4 regions of the Glutamicibacter sp. PAEs-4 genome follow, and region 3 is predicted to be linked to each of the others. Evidence: riboswitches for the same ligand, from Rfam matches in the RefSeq annotation. Region 3 holds a riboswitch; each other region holds the start of a gene.
The links. Region 3 has a riboswitch for S-adenosylmethionine ahead of ACR9WD_RS16240 (flavin reductase family protein). Riboswitches for the same ligand answer to the same signal wherever they lie in the genome.

Region 1 (3,905 bases), 670 kb from region 3:
TTCGCCTGTCTTCACGCCTCTCCCATCGCCAATTGTTCCGAGCGCCCGGAACAACGCATCGTTCCTAGAATACGCGGTTGCCCACCCCGCCAGCGAACGCGCAGCCGCATCGCGCCGAGCGTGCCGCCGCAGCGGGCGCAGGGGTTGGGCTCAGGAGAGGATCAGCGTCCAGGTCACCACGGCCGGCTCATCGGAAGGGTTCTGCCAGCTATGCGGCTCGCGGCCCGGGAAGGTTACGGTGTCGCCCGCCTCAAGCTCCAATCGCTGGTCGGGCAGGATCAGGATGAATTCTCCGGCGATCACGTGCAGCACTTCCAGCTCGCAATCCATCGAATACAGTTCCGCTTCGCCAGTGCCCCTCGGCGCAATCTCGGCGCGGATCATCTGCAGCCGCTTTTCGCTGCGCGGGGTCACCAGCTGCTCGGTGATCCCGTCGCCGCCCAGTGAAACCCGCGGCGCCTGGTCCAGGCGCACCAGTTTCGTTTCCGGGACTTCGAAAAGCGTGCCGACCTCGATGCCCAGCACCTCGCACAGGCGCAGCAGCGTCGCCACCGAGGGGCTGGTCAGGTCGCGTTCCACACGCGAGAGAAAGCCCTTGGTCAGCCCGGAGAGCTCTGCGACCTGGTCAATGGTCATGCGCTGGGTCTGCCGCACCCCGCGCAGCCGCGCACCGATGTTGATCGCAGCACCGGTTGGTTCAACTGGCAAGGTTTTCATCGTTTGGCTCCATCAACGTCGTGTCCGGCAGCGGCATCCGCGGCGGCTTCACCGCCTGCGGGGCAAGTTTACCAATGGTAAACACGCGGTGTCCCCTACCGCGGGCCGGCCGCGATCATTAGACTCTGTCCATGGACAGCACCAAGGACAGGCTCTGCGGGTATCTGGGCGAGGCACGCGAGAATGCGATCTTCAAGGCCGAGGGCCTGGCCGAGCAGCTGGCCCGCACCCCGCTCACCCCTACCGGCACCCATATCCTGGGCGTGCTGCACCATCTGGTGATCAACGAATACGAGTATTTCGGCACCTGCCTGCAGCGCGAGGCCAACGACGCCTATGTCCGCGAGTTCATCTCGCCTCATGATCCCGACGCTGATTTCCTTCCGCCCGCGGACATGGACGGGCAGCAGCTGATCGGCCTGTACCGCAAGGCCATCGCCTTCGCGGACGAAGGCATCGCCGCCTTGGCCCTGGATTCTGCAGTGCACGTCCCGTGGTGGGGGCCGGCCGGGCATACCACCTTGGATCATCTGCTCATCCATGCCTTGGCCGAGACCTCCCGGCATGCAGGGCAGCTGGATATCATCCGCGAGCAGCTCGACGGCCGTGCCGGCTGGACCGCGACGCTGGATTTGCTGCCCGGCTACACCACGGCGCAGTGGGCTGAACACCGCCAGAAGCTGCAGCAGCTGGCCGATTCCCTGGCCCCGGAGAACTGACCGGAAGTCATATTACGCAGTACGGCTTCATCTGGCGCCGCATGCGGCGGTACGCTCGGAATTGTTGCTTCACGAGACGCGGCGCCAAGCTCCGACTGGCCGCGCACCAACCCCAAGTTCATGGGTGGTTCGGATGAAGAAGCGGTCCGCGCATCAACTGGTGCACGGGCAAGAGCTCGCCAGAGAGTTGATATCCATGGCTGTCCCGATTCTTCCCATCATCGACCGCCAGACCGGCCAGGTGCAGTTCACCGCCGAGGGCCGCTGGTGCACCCGCTACGTTGCGGACCCGCTCCAGCTCGAACGCCTCATCGCGCGCTGCTCCCGCCGTCCGGCCTTCGACCCGGACACCTCAGAATTGCTGCTGGTGGTGCCGGCGGCCGGGAATCCGGCCGGCAGGCGCCATGCATTTAGCCTTGCCAAATTCCCAAGTTCAGGGGCGCTGGCTAAAGTGGAAAGCTGAGCCGATCCACGGGTTTCCATGGGAAACCCCACGTTCCAGGAGAGCCTTTTCGAGATGCCACAGCACCCAGTCGCCGAACCAACCAAAGCGCAGATCCAGCGATGGCGCAAGTATCTCGCCGATGAAGTCGCCGAGGGCGCCATCTACCGCGCCCTGGCGGAAAAGAAGTCCGGGCAGGAACGGCAAATCCTGCTGGGCCTGGCCGAAGCCGAAGCGCGCCACGAATCCCACTGGCGCACCATGCTCGGCGAGCATGCCAAGGAAGTCCGACCGTCGCTGCGCCGCACCATGCTGCGCTTCCTCGCCCTGCACTTCGGGTCGGTGTTCGTGCTGGCCATGGCCCAGCGCTCCGAGAGCAGCTCCCCCTACCGCAATGACAAGGACGCCACGGCTCAGATGGCTGCCGACGAGCAGGTCCACGAGGAAGTCGTCCGGGCCCTGGCCACGGCAGGACGCGCACGGCTGTCGGGCAACTTCCGCGCCGCGGTCTTCGGCGCCAACGACGGGCTGGTATCCAACCTGGCATTGATCATGGGCATCGGCGCCACCGGCGTTTCTTCGGCCTTCGTGCTGTTCTCCGGCATTGCCGGCTTGCTGGCCGGAGCGCTGTCCATGGCGGCCGGCGAATACGTTTCGGTGCGTTCCCAGCGCGAGCTGCTGACCGCCTCGCGGCCCACCCAGGTCACACTGACCGCAGCCCCGAACCTGGATCTGGACGCCAACGAGCTGGTGCTGATCTACAAGGCCCGCGGCATGAGCGACGAGGACGCCGAGCACCGGGCCGCCGAACGCATGGGCCTGTTCACCTGCGACTGCAACCCTGATTTCTCGCTGAACCCGGAAGGCCGCGGCGAGGAGCTCGAGAAGGAGCACCAGGAGCTGGGCTCGGCCACCGGGGCGGCCACCACCTCATTCCTGCTCTTCGCTTCCGGCGCGGTGGTGCCGATCCTGCCCTACATCTTCGGCCTCTCCGGGCTGGCCGCGATCATCGTGTCGGTGGCGCTGGTGGGCATCGCCCTGATGATCACCGGCGGCATCGTGGGCCTGCTCTCCGGAGCCTCCCCATTCAAGCGCGGCTTGCGCCAGCTGGCCATCGGCTGGGGCGCGGCGGCCGTCACCTACTGCCTGGGCCTGATCTTCGACGTCAGCGTCAGCTAATACTCCGCTTGGCATCGAAAATGCCGGGACAGCTTCGGCTGTCCCGGCATTTTCGATGCCCCGGACTAGTTGTCCTTTGCCGGCCGGGTCCGACGGCGCAGGGTTTCCATGGACTGGATGAACGCCAGCGCTTCCTCGGCGGTGTCCACCAGGGCGATCTTCTGCTCCATCACGCGTTCCTTGGCCAGTGCCTGGAGCAGCGGCCACGCGGGCAGATCCCGGCTCCAGTAGTCGCGGCCGACCAGCACCATCGGCACCACGCGGGCACCGGTGGCATAGTAGTTCTCGCAGGCATCCTGGAAGATTTCCTGGACCGTGCCGGCAGCCCCGGGCAGCACGACCAGCCCGCCGTTGGACTGCTCCAGCAGGATCGCCTCGCGAATGGAATTGGTGAAGAACTTGGCGATCCGGGTGGCAAACAGGTTCGGCGGCTCATGGCCGTAGAACCAGGTCGGCACGCCCAGCGACTGCCGCTTGCTGGGGAAACGCTCCTTCACCATCAGGGCGGTTCTCGCCCAGCCGGTGCGCTGGTGGATCGCATCTGGCGCTTCGGCGAGCATCTGCAAGGCCGTCGCGATGTCATCTGCCCCATAGTCGGCCAGCCACGCACCGGCATTGGCCGCTTCCATGGCTCCTGGCCCTCCCCCGGTGGCCACCGCGTAGCCAGCACGGGTAATCATGCGCCCGAGCTCCAAGGCCTGCGCGTACTGCGTGGTGCCCCGGTTCATCGCATGCCCGCCCATCACCCCGATGATCGGAGTGTCCTTGAACGTACCCTCATACACCTCCGAGACCAGCGCATGGCCAATGTGGTGATCGTGCAGGGTCCGGGCCAGCGCACTGTGATC
Region 2 (3,905 bases), 1.0 Mb from region 3:
ATGGGCGTGGGGACGCTGGGCGTCTATGCTGCCGGACGGGCACTGGGCGTCACCACAGCACTGTCAGCAGCCAATCTCGGTGATTATTGGTGGAGCGTCCCCGTGCTGCTGCTGTCGGCTGTACGCCATGCAGTGCTCGAAGAAGTGCTGATGCTCGGCTTCCTGTTCACCTATGCCAAGAAGCTGAAGCTGGGACTGTGGAGCACCATTATCGGTTCTGCAGTGCTCCGCGGCAGCTACCACCTCTACCAGGGCGTGGGGCCGATGATCGGCAATATGCTCATGGGCATCGTCTTCGGCTGGGTGTACCAGAAGTACGGCCGGGTGATGCCGCTGGTCATCGCCCACTTCCTGCTCGATGCTATCGGCTTCGTCGGCTACGCGCTGATTGGGCCTGCCATCGGAATCGGCCAGTAGTGCCCGAAGGCCTGCGCCAGCGACTGAAACGCCATTAACGAAAAAGGTAGGTGGGGACGCCATTGTCCCCGCCTACCTGCGTTCGTTTCCGAGTTTCCTACAGCACCACGGTGCCGGACTCGGTTTCAAAGGTTACCGACATGATGCCCGGAGTGCCATTCGGCGCTTCATATTGCATGGTGACGGCGCCCAAATTGACGTTCTGCGGCTGGCCCAGCCAATCCAGCACCCGATCGCGTGAGCCGGCGATGGAGATCTGGCTGATCTCGCCGACAGGCTCCAGCGCCTTGGACGGATGCAACGGCTCGGAGCCTTCATCCCAGGAAATCAGGTACGGGACCTGCGGATCAGCGATCAGGCCCTTGATGCCGATTTGCTGCCAGGTAAGTTCGCGGCCATCCGGGAACTTGCGGTTCCCCGGCACGGACTTGCGGCCCAAGCGGTCTTCGGCACTGGATAGATCCTCCACGGAGACGCACCATCCCATCCATCCGCCGCCGAGCTCCGAGCGGGCGCGCACGGCCTGACCGAAGGGAGCCTTGTCGCTGGCCGGGTGGTTCAGGACTTCAACCACTTCCAGGTACTGGCCATGCTTGAGCGGGAAGATGACATTGCGTGTTCCGAATCGTGGATGCACGCCGCCCTTGACGAATTCCAGTCCCAGGGACTCGGAGATTCTTTCAGCGGTTGGCAGCAGCCCGTCCGGGCCGCATGCATAACTTACGTGATCTAGCCTCATCATGTGCCCATCATGGCAACATGTGATGCGAGTCTCTACTTAGGCTCCCCTAAGTGCGCTGATGTTATCGAATACTCTGCGGAAAATCTGCGGAATTCGCGAAATATGACCGATTGAGTCCAATCCTGGTCCACTGCGTTGCAAAGATCTTCGGTTTTCGGGCAAACTGATAGCAGGTCATGAGTTCCAGTAACAAGCCCCGGCTTACTGGGCGGCAACCCTCCAACCGCGGTGGGGTGCCCCGGGTGAAGACCTGGCCCTTGAATGCACAAGGCATCAAGGACAAGCGCGGGTTACCCCCTGGAAGTCGTTTCGATACGGTGCTTCCTGTCGGTGTCTTTTCAGCGGCGTACCCCCATAGTCATGGAACGCTATTTGGAGGAAACCATGAGCAACAACTGGTCATTTGAAACCCGTCAGATCCATTCCGGCCAGACCCCGGATCCGACGACCGGAGCGCGAGCTCTCCCGATTTTCCAAACCACTTCCTTTGTCTTCCCGAGCGCCGAGGGTGCCGCTGCCCGTTTCGCGTTGCAGGAACTGGAACCGATCTACACCCGTATCGGCAACCCGACCACCGACGCCGTGGAAACCCGCATCGCTGATCTGGAAGGCGGCGTTGGCGCGCTGCTGCTGTCCTCGGGACAGGCCGCCACCACCTTCGCCATCCTGAACCTGGCCGAAGCCGGCGACCATCTGGTAGCCAGCCCGAGCCTGTACGGCGGAACCCAGAACCTGCTCAAGCACACGCTCAAGCGCTTGGGCATCGAAGTCAGCTTCGTCTCCGACCCGGACAACCTGGACGAATGGCGTGCCGCGGTGTGCCCGAACACCAAGGCCTTCTTCGGCGAAAGCATCTCCAATCCTCGGCAGGACGTGCTGGATATCGAGGGCATCTCGGAGATCGCCCACGAAGCCGGCGTGCCGCTGCTGGTGGACAACACCCTGGCCACGCCATACCTGATCCGCCCCATCGAGTGGGGCGCCGATATCGTGATCCATTCGGCCACCAAGTTCCTTGGCGGCCACGGCAATGCCATCGCCGGGGTCATCGTGGACTCGGGCAACTTCGACTTCGCCAAGGACGCCGAACGCTTCCCGGGATTCAACACCCCGGACGAGTCTTACAACGGCCTGGTCTTCGCCCGCGACCTGGGCATCAACGGCATCCTCGGCGCGAATCTGGCCTACATCCTCAAGGCACGCGTGCAGCTGCTGCGCGATCTGGGTTCATCAGTGGCGCCGTTCAATGCGTTCTTGATCGCCCAAGGCCTGGAAACCCTGTCGCTGCGCATTGAGCGCCACGGCCAGAACGCAGTGGAAGTTGCCAACTGGCTCGAAGACCGCGAGGAAGTGCAGAAGGTCGCCTACGCCGGCCTGCAGTCCTCTCCGTGGCATGAGCGCGCGCAGAAGTACAGCGATCACGGCGCTGGCTCGATCATCGCCTTCGAGCTGGAGGGCGGCGCGGAAGCCGGACAGGCATTCGTGGACGCACTGGTCTTGCACTCCAACGTCGCGAACATCGGCGACGTGCGCTCGCTGGTCATCCATCCGGCCTCCACCACCCACGCCCAGCTCTCCGAAGCGGAGCAGATTGCCGCCGGTGTGAGCCCGGGACTGGTGCGGCTGAGCGTCGGGCTGGAAAATATCAAGGACATCCTGGCCGATCTTGAGCTGGGCTTCGAAGCTGTTGCGGCCCTTGAAAACAAGGAATTGCAGGAAACCCTCTAGGCATGCCATCCATTGTGACTACTGAAGATACTCTGCGCGCCGAAGAGCTCGCTGGCGGACAAGACGGCATTTTGCGCCGTAGTTCCGTGGGGGAGTACCACTTTGAATTCGGTGGATACCTTCCCGACGTGGTGCTGGCCTACGAGACGTGGGGGAAGCTAGCAGCTGATGGCTCCAACGCTGTGCTAGTGATGCATGCACTCACCGGTGACGCCCACGTCGCGCAAGGCGATTCGCACAGCGCCGGCTGGTGGGAAGGCTTCGTTGGCCCAGGCGCCACGGTTGACACCAATGAGTACTTCGTCGTGTCCATCAACATGGTGGGTGGTTGCAATGGATCCACCGGCCCCTCGTCCTTGGACGAGCAGGGCCTGCCTTACGGCTCCAGATTCCCTTTCGTCACCATCAAGGACTCGGTGCGCCTCGAGGCGCGGCTGGCCAAGCAGCTGGGAATCGAATCCTGGCATGCGGTCATCGGCGGTTCGATGGGCGGTGCCCGCGCGCTGGAATACGCTGTCGAGTTCCCCGGGCAGGTCAAGAACCTGGTCGTGATGGCCTCTAGCGCCCAGGCGACTGCCGAGCAAATTGCCTTTGCGCAGGTGCAAACCCAATCCATCCGCTTGGATCCGCACTTCTGCAATGGCGATTACTACGGCAACGATGCCCGTCCTGACGCCGGTCTCGGCCTGGCTCGCCGCCTGGCCCACATCACCTACCGTTCCGAGGCCGAGCTGGAAACCCGTTTCTCGCGCAATCCGCAGGATGGCGAGAAGCCGACGGGCCAGCTGGACGGGCCGCGCGGGCGATACCAGGTGGAAAGCTACCTCGACCATCAGGCCAGCAAGCTGGTGAATCGATTCGACGCGAACAGCTATCTGGTGCTGACCGAGGCGCTGATGAGCCACGATGTTGCTCGTGGCCATGAATCCCTGGAGGCAGCCCTGGCGCGCCTGGAGAAGGTCAACGTGGTGGTTGCCGCGGTTACCACCGACCGCTTGTACTTCCCCGAGCAGTCGGT
Region 3 (3,905 bases):
AAGCATCCCAAGCCCGGCGACCAGTGGCGTTCGCGCTACCACTCCCTGGCCCTGCACGACCCGGTCTGGTATGACCACATGCCGTATATCGAGTTCCCCGACCACTGGCCGGTGTTCACCCCGAAGGACAAGATGGGGGACTGGCTGGAGTGCTACACAAAGCTCATGGAGCTGGACTACTGGTCCCTGACTGAGGCGGTGGGCGCACGCAAGGACTCCGAAGGCGAGGGCTGGATCGTCGACGTCATCCGCGAAGGCCAGCCGCTGACCCTGCGCCCCACCCATCTGGTCCTGGCCACCGGCATGTCAGGCATCCCGAACCTGCCGCAGTACCCGGGGCAGGACATCTTCGCCGGCGAGCAGAACCACTCTTCGACCCATCCTGGCGGCGAGGCCTACCGGGGCAAGAACGTGGTGGTGATCGGGTCGAACAATTCAGCTCACGACATCTGCGCCGACCTGGTGAACAACAGAGCGAAGCCGGTCATGGTGCAGCGCTCCAGCACCCATATCGTGCGTTCCGAATCGCTGATGAAGACCGTGCTCGGCCCGCTGTACTCGGAGGAGGCGCTGGCCAACGGGATCGACCACAATACCGCGGACTTGATCTTCGCCTCGATCCCGTACAAGGTTCTGCCCGAGTTCCACAAGCCGGCCTTCGCCCAGATCCGCGAGGATGACGCTCAGTTCTACCAGTCGCTGACCGATGCCGGGTTCGATCTGGACTTCGGGGACGACGACTCGGGCCTGTTCCTGAAGTACCTGCGCCGCGGTTCGGGCTACTACATCAACATCGGCGCCTCGGAGCTGGTGGCCGATGGTTCCATCGCCCTTGCCAAGGGAGAAGTCTCGCACCTGACCGAGCATTCCGTGGTACTGGCCGACGGCACCGAGCTGCCCGCCGATGCGGTGGTCTACGCGACCGGTTACGGCTCCATGAATGGCTGGGCCGCGCAGCTGATATCCCAGGAGGTCGCCGACGAGGTGGGCAAGTGCTGGGGACTGGGGTCGGGCACCACCAAGGATCCCGGACCGTGGGAGGGGGAGCTGCGCAACATGTGGAAGCCGACCAGGGTCAAGAACCTGTGGTTCCACGGCGGCAACCTGCACCAGTCGCGCCACTACTCCAAGTACCTCGGGCTGCAGCTCAAGGCCCGCTACGAGGGGCTGGACACCCCGGTGTACGCACTCGCCGAAAGCTTCCACCGGCTCTGAAGCGCGGAAGTACCTGGGGTTTCCCGGCCCTCCTGGACCGTGATTGGTCCGGGCGGGCCGAGGCTCGTTGCCAACCGGCAGAACAGGTACTGGGGGCCGAACCGGGCAGGGATTCCGTTGCAAGCCGGTTCCTCAGCATTAAGGCGAACAGGACATGATGTGTGGCGAACAAATGAACGATTGCGACCAGAAATGACCGCAGTTCACCGAATGAATACCGGAGTATTTCGATTTAAGAAGTGAATTGTTTGACGCTGCTTCGTAATCACCCATATTGTTTTAAGCAGAATCAAGAGCATCAGCTATAAGCCCTGGCTTGCTGATCGGCAACCCTCTCAACGGTAGTGGGGTGCTCCAGGTGAGGATTCGGTTCCACGCAAAAACGTGCTGGAACAAGTACCGCACACGGCGCGGAACTCCAACTCTGGCGGCTTCGAGAAGCAAGAAGCTCCGGCGTGCGGACTACTGCGCGGTGGGCAAGACCCGAAGGAATCGAGCCATGTCATTGAATCTTGAACTTGACCCGTTGACCCTGCGCAAGGTTTTCGCTCAGCATCCGTCAGGCGTAGCCGCCCTCTGTGCAGAACTGGATGGCGAGAAGACCGGCATTGTGGCTTCGTCATTTACCGTGGGTGTTTCCCTCGAGCCAGCACTGGTGATGTTCGCCGTGCAGAAATCATCGAATACGTGGCCAAAACTGCGCAACGCTGGCCGCATCGGCGTTTCGGTGCTCAGCGAACGCAATGAAGGAGTGTGTGCTCAGATCGCGTCGAAGAACGGCGACCGATTCCGCGGGATCGACACCTATTCCTCGGAGCAGGGCGCACTGTTCATTAACGAGTCCACGCTGTGGCTGGAAACCTCGATTTACAACGAGGTCGAAGCGGGGGATCACTGGGTGATCTTGATGGAAGTCCACGGGCACCGCATCTCGAAGCACTCACCGCAGATCTTCCACGATTCGCGCTTCCATTCACTGCCGGTTCCCGAGCTCGTCTAAGCCCTTCTGAACTTCCAAAGCTTCGGCCAGATCAACGTATTGATCTGGCCGAAGCTTTTTTGATTTCGAGGCCTGCGGAATCACTTTATCCTTGCGCCAATCTGAAAACTAGGCGCGATGCCTCTTGATCTCCGGGCGCACCGGCAGCAACCCTGGACTACATGCAGCCCATGCACTGCGGGCAAGTTCGACGTGTAATCGCACTTCCACTGCAGCTGATTGCGGAGGGAAATCGGCGGCAGTGCGCCAAGAGCCCAGTTACGGCTTCAAATTCACGCAACGCCACGTCGGCGACATCAAGTTATCCACGGCCCTGAGCGGTGAAATTCTTGTCGGTTGTGAACTACTTCGGGCTCGGAGCCCTGATAGCGAACATTAATCCGTGGTGACTAAGGGTTTTGCAAAATTAACAGTATCCACAGTGTTATCCACAAAACTGTGGATGAAGTGTGGGGAAATGTGAACAAAGGAGCAAAAACCCCGGAAACTGGGCGATTGTGGGTGTTGATAACCTTGATGTGGTTGGCGTGACCTTCAATGAATTAACTTTCTTTCCACAAGTGTGAAAATGCAAACAGCCTAGTCAATAGGTGTTACCGGTGTGTAGAGTGGGGTAATCCACAGGGTTCTCCCCAGACTGTGAACAGGGGAGTCCACAGGTAGGGGTGTGTTATCCACATATTCTGTGGATAATGAAGTTTACGCCTGTTAATAACAGCCCTAGTGTTGGCTTCGGGAGAGAAATATCCACAGGCGCTTTACAGCTAAAAGTCCGTATCGACTGACATGATGAAGCGTTGCCATGAGGGCAAGGAGAATTTTCCCAGCGGGTCAATAGGGGATGGAAGTGTCTGCAATGAGTGCTGAGCCGGTTTACGAAGGACGGGAATCCGACGCAGGGCGCAAGCCGCCACAGGATATCGAGGCCGAAATGTCGGTGCTCGGCGGCATGATGCTTTCCAAGGATGCGATTGCCGACGTCGTTGAATCCATCCGCGGCACCGACTTCTACCGTCCCTCCCACGAATCCATCTACGAGGCAATCGTTGACCTCTACGGCCGCGGCGAGCCAGCCGATGCGGTCACCGTAGCCGACTTGCTGACCAAGCGCGGCGAAATCTCGCGCGTGGGTGGCGCTGCCTACCTGCACAACCTCATCCAGCAGGTTCCCACTGCGGCGAATGCCGGGTACTACGCAGAAATCGTGCGCGAACGCGCAGTGCTGCGCCGGCTGGTTGACGCCGGTACGCGCATCGTCCAGATGGGCTACTCGCCGGATGGCGAGGTCGACGCAATCGTCAACGAAGCCCAGGCCGAGGTGTACAAGGTTGCCGAGAACCGCAGCAGCGAGGACTACGTGCGCCTCTCGGACATCATCGAAGACACGGTCGACGAGATCGAGAACGCGGCCAACGCGGGCGACGGCATCACCGGTGTGCCCACCGGCTTCTACGAATTCGACGAGCTGACCCAGGGCCTGAAGGGCGGCCAGATGATCATCATCGCTGCCCGTCCCGCCGTCGGCAAGTCGACCTTCGCGCTGGACTTCGCCCGTTCGGCTGCCATCAAGCACAACATGGCCACCGTGTTCTTCTCCCTGGAAATGGGCCGCAACGAAATTGCGATGCGCCTGCTCTCGGCCGAGGCGTCTATCCAGCTGCAGGACCTGCGCAAGGGCTCGGTGGAAGAT
Region 4 (3,905 bases), 320 kb from region 3:
CAGCCCGTCGAAGAGCTTGCTCGTTACGCCGATGGCCAGCGGCTGCACCACGGTTTGCGCACGGTTGGCTGCCAGCTCGCAGACCGCGTAGCGTTCCTCGTCGTTCAGTCCCGGATCGCCCAGGGCCGCCTCGACTTCGAGCACCGCGCCGATCACCACCGAGTCAGCGGCGAAGGACTCCGCGGACACCTCGCCCACCAGCTGCAGGACCTGGGGTTCCTGGTATACCGGCACCCCGGTTCCGGTGGTGAAGATGCGGGTGCGTGCCTGCACCGCGCTGCGCAGGTCGTTCAGCGCGGCGCGGGCGATGCCTGCCTGCACGGACATGAGCACCAGCTGGAAGATCGCCGCTTCGGAGTCATTGCGCTGCTGCGGCATGAAGCAGTCCACCGGGACCTGATGGAATTCGGTGGTGCCGGTTCCGGTCAGGCCCTGGCCGAATCCGTCCCAGTCATCGAGGATCTTGACGCCGCTGCGCTGAGTGGACACCACCGCGATCTGGCGTCCGGCAAGCTCAGGGTGGGCCACCGCAACAGTGGTCCAGTCGGCAAAGATGGTGCCGGTGCAGTAGTACTTCTCGCCGTCGACTACCCAGCGCCCGTCCACGAAGCTGGCCTTCGTATTCAAGGTGCCCAGGGCGTTGCCGCCGCGCTCGGTGTAGGCGTTGCCGACAATCTGCCCGGCGGCGATGCGGGCCACCCACTTCTTGCGCAGCGCCTCGTCTTCCAGTGCCAGCACATTCTCGACAAAAGCGATATGCGCGCGCCACAGCTGGCCTACATGGGAGTCGGCCTCGGAGAGCTCGATGAGCAGGCGGAAGACATCCACCAGCCGCGCACCGTAGCCACCGTCGGCCACGGGAAGGCGCAGCGCGCCGAAGCGCTCGCGGTTCAGCAGGCCTACCTGCTCGAAGGGAAGCACGCGGTTCAGGTCGCGGTCCTTGGCGGTCGCGGCGATCTGGGCGAAGACCGGGCGGAAGATTTCGGCCAGCCGGTCGTACTGCTCATCCGCGCCGGGGCCGGGAGTGATCTTCAGCAGCTGCCGGGTGGGCAGCTGCTCCTCGAACTCGTCCAGTTCCAGAGCGCTGGCTTGCGAAGGATCGCTGAGCTGGTTGAAGTCCAGCCCTGGGGCATTCGGTGATTCGCCAATAGGCATAAGGGTTCTCAATTCTTTCCATCGGTCCTGGCAGTAGCACCGTCCCGCTCTTCGGGTGGTTGCTGCGGCGTCGTGGAGCCAGATCTCTCAGCCGCTCTGGATGGGTCGTGATTCATTCGTAACGGTAATAATCCGGCGCTTCCAAGCCGCGAAGTCATATTTCGCCTCAGATTTGGAAGGGCCTATGCTCAAATCCCACAGCCTAATCGCCGTCCCATCGAAGATGAGTTGCACGGATTGGCTTGCAGTCGATCGAACCGGACCTAGGTAAAATAAATAACGAAATTTCTGGGCAATGTGACGCAGTTGTCGAAGATTTTTTCATGTTACGCAAGATTTGCGTCCAAATCGTTCGACTCGCTGTAATAGAAGGGTAACCATCCCGAGCGGCCGAGAGATCTGGCTCTTTGACGCCGCAGCAACCACCTTCGGAGCTCCACCTCCGCAGGCCGGTGCTACCGCCAGGACCGATGGAGATTGATATGGCTCTTACCATTCCAGCGCCCGAGGCAACGTCAACCACCTCAACCGCACTGGACGTCCAATTCAGCAACGTGTCGCGGACCTTCTCCACAAAGAAGGAAAGCCGCACCGTGCTGGCCGACATCAACTTGCACATTCCAGCCGGCCAAGTCCTCGCGATCCTAGGAGCCAGCGGCTGCGGAAAATCCACGCTGCTGCGTTCGGTCTCCGGGTTGGACCACCCCTCCACCGGTGACATCCGCACAGGCACCCACGAGGTCAACGGCATCAACGAGCTATGCGCCGTTGCTTTCCAGGAACCACGGCTGCTGCCGTGGCGATCGGTGCGCGAGAACATTGCGCTGGGTCTGGCCCCAGGAACCGAGAAGGCCTCTGGCGACGCGCTGATTGATGAGCTGATCGAGCTGACCGGGCTGAGCCATGCAGCCAGCCTGCGCCCGCGGGAGATTTCCGGCGGCATGGCCCAGCGTGTTTCGCTGGCTCGCGCGCTGGCCCGCCGCCCGGGCGTATTGCTTCTCGATGAGCCCTTCGGCGCACTCGATGTCCTGACCCGCCTGAAGATGCAGGATTTGCTGCTCTCAATTCACGCATCATTCCCCACCACGGTACTCATGGTGACCCATGACGTGGACGAGGCTTTGACCTTGGCTGACCGCGTTATCGTCTTGGGACGCAGCACCGGGAACGGCGCGGCTGGTGTCATCGAAGACCTAGCGATCTCCGCCGGGAAACCACGCCGACACACGGACGAGAAGTTCGTTGCCGATCGCCTGCACCTGCTGCGCCTGCTCGGCGTCGACCCAACCAACCATTAATCCAGGGAACGCATTGGATCCTCGGCGATCCTTGCTCTTTGCCCTATCGTCCATCCGCTTGCACGCATAATTCTAGGATTCTCCATGCTCTTGAACCGCTTCTCCCGCCGCACCGCACTGTCCGCCGCCGCTTTGCTCATGGGCGCAGTTGCCCTGACCGGCTGCGCTGGCGAAAACGCTACGGCCGACTCCGGTGATCAGACCTTGTCCATCGACTTTGCCACGTACAACCCGCTGAGCCTGGTGCTCAAGGAAAAGGGATGGCTGGATGCGGCCGCCAAGGAACAGGGCGTTGACGTCGAGTGGATCCAGTCCGCAGGTTCCAACAAGGCCAATGAGGCGCTTCGCGCCGGTGCTATTGATGTCGGTTCCACCGCCGGTTCCGCAGCGCTGCTGAACCGTTCCAACGGTGCACCAATCAAGACCGTCGCCCTGTACTCCCAGCCGGAATGGGCAGCCCTGGTAGTGGACAAGGATTCAAAGATCGAGTCCGTTGAAGACCTGGCAGGCAAGACCGTGGCCGCCACCAAGGGCACCGATCCCTACTTCTTCCTGCTCCAGGCTCTGGACACCGCGGGACTGAGCGAAGATGACATCAAGCTGCAGAACCTGCAGCATGCCGATGGCCGCACCGCGCTGGTCAACGGTTCGGTCGATGCCTGGAGCGGCCTGGATCCAATCATGGCCGCCGCCGAAGAAGACGGCGCGCAGCTGGTTTACCGGAACCTGGACTTCAACACCTACGGTGCGCTGAACGCCCGCGAAGATTTCATCGAGCAGAGCCCCGAACTGGCCCAGCTCGTGGTCGACGCCTATGAGAAGGCTCGCGGCTGGGCTGCCGAGAACCCTGGGGAAACCGCTGAGATCCTGGCCGACGTTGCAGGGCTCGAACCAGAAGTTGCCAAGACCGTGATCGAGGAACGCTCCAATCTGGACGTTCCGGCGGTTCCCGACGCCAAATTCACCGGAGTGCTGAGCAACATTGGCCCCACCCTGGTGGCCAGCGGCGATGTTTCCAAGCAGGAATCCGTAGATGAAGCACTGGCAACCCTCGTTGACGACCAGTTTGCCCTCAAGGCAGATGCTACGAAGATCTCCGGAGAGTAAACAGCGATGAGCACCGCAAACGTAGCTGATACCCGGGAAAATCCGACACCTGCCAAGCACAAGGCAGGCATCGCCGCAACGATCCTGCGAGCACCCAAATGGCTGCTTGCGCTGATCCTGCCGCTGGCCACCCTGGCTGTCTGGCAATTCGTCACGGTGAGCGGCACCGTTGCCCCGTGGACGCTGCCGACTCCAGGCTCGGTCGTTGCCGCCGCCTTTGAGCTCCTCGAAGATGGCGATCTTGGCAAGCACATCGGCATTTCCACCCAGCGTGTTCTGCTCGGCTTCGCCTTTGGTTCCCTGCTCGGCCTGGCGCTGGGCGCCCTCGTCGGCCTGTCCAAATTG

Region 1: it holds a riboswitch for S-adenosylmethionine, as region 3 does, so the genes downstream of both, ACR9WD_RS02925 (hypothetical protein) here and ACR9WD_RS16240 (flavin reductase family protein) in region 3, are expected to answer to the same signal.
Region 2: it holds a riboswitch for S-adenosylmethionine, as region 3 does, so the genes downstream of both, ACR9WD_RS04425 (bifunctional o-acetylhomoserine/o-acetylserine sulfhydrylase) here and ACR9WD_RS16240 (flavin reductase family protein) in region 3, are expected to answer to the same signal.
Region 4: it holds a riboswitch for S-adenosylmethionine, as region 3 does, so the genes downstream of both, ACR9WD_RS01320 (ABC transporter ATP-binding protein) here and ACR9WD_RS16240 (flavin reductase family protein) in region 3, are expected to answer to the same signal.

What each region holds. Positions count from the first base shown of each region.
Region 1 covers NZ_CP195017.1:609,882-613,786, reverse strand. The annotation lists gene ACR9WD_RS02940 (hypothetical protein) at 1-15, opposite strand, end outside; gene ACR9WD_RS02935 (cupin domain-containing protein) at 151-717, opposite strand; gene ACR9WD_RS02930 (DinB family protein) at 849-1,436, shown strand; SAM riboswitch class IV at 1,504-1,617, shown strand; gene ACR9WD_RS02925 (hypothetical protein) at 1,633-1,899, shown strand; gene ACR9WD_RS02920 (VIT1/CCC1 transporter family protein) at 1,954-3,057, shown strand; gene ACR9WD_RS02915 (LOG family protein) at 3,123-3,905, opposite strand, start outside.
Region 2 covers NZ_CP195017.1:945,259-949,163, forward strand. The annotation lists gene ACR9WD_RS04415 (CPBP family intramembrane glutamic endopeptidase) at 1-417, shown strand, start outside; gene ACR9WD_RS04420 (VOC family protein) at 515-1,159, opposite strand; SAM riboswitch class IV at 1,332-1,451, shown strand; gene ACR9WD_RS04425 (bifunctional o-acetylhomoserine/o-acetylserine sulfhydrylase) at 1,544-2,887, shown strand; gene metX (homoserine O-acetyltransferase MetX) at 2,890-3,905, shown strand, end outside.
Region 3 covers NZ_CP195017.1:3,445,615-3,449,519, reverse strand. The annotation lists gene ACR9WD_RS16245 (NAD(P)-binding domain-containing protein) at 1-1,215, shown strand, start outside; SAM riboswitch class IV at 1,503-1,620, shown strand; gene ACR9WD_RS16240 (flavin reductase family protein) at 1,715-2,215, shown strand; gene dnaB (replicative DNA helicase) at 3,072-3,905, shown strand, end outside.
Region 4 covers NZ_CP195017.1:263,947-267,851, reverse strand. The annotation lists gene ACR9WD_RS01325 (acyl-CoA dehydrogenase family protein) at 1-1,155, opposite strand, end outside; SAM riboswitch class I at 1,171-1,262, opposite strand; SAM riboswitch class I at 1,530-1,632, shown strand; gene ACR9WD_RS01320 (ABC transporter ATP-binding protein) at 1,638-2,453, shown strand; gene ACR9WD_RS01315 (aliphatic sulfonate ABC transporter substrate-binding protein) at 2,538-3,560, shown strand; gene ACR9WD_RS01310 (ABC transporter permease) at 3,567-3,905, shown strand, end outside.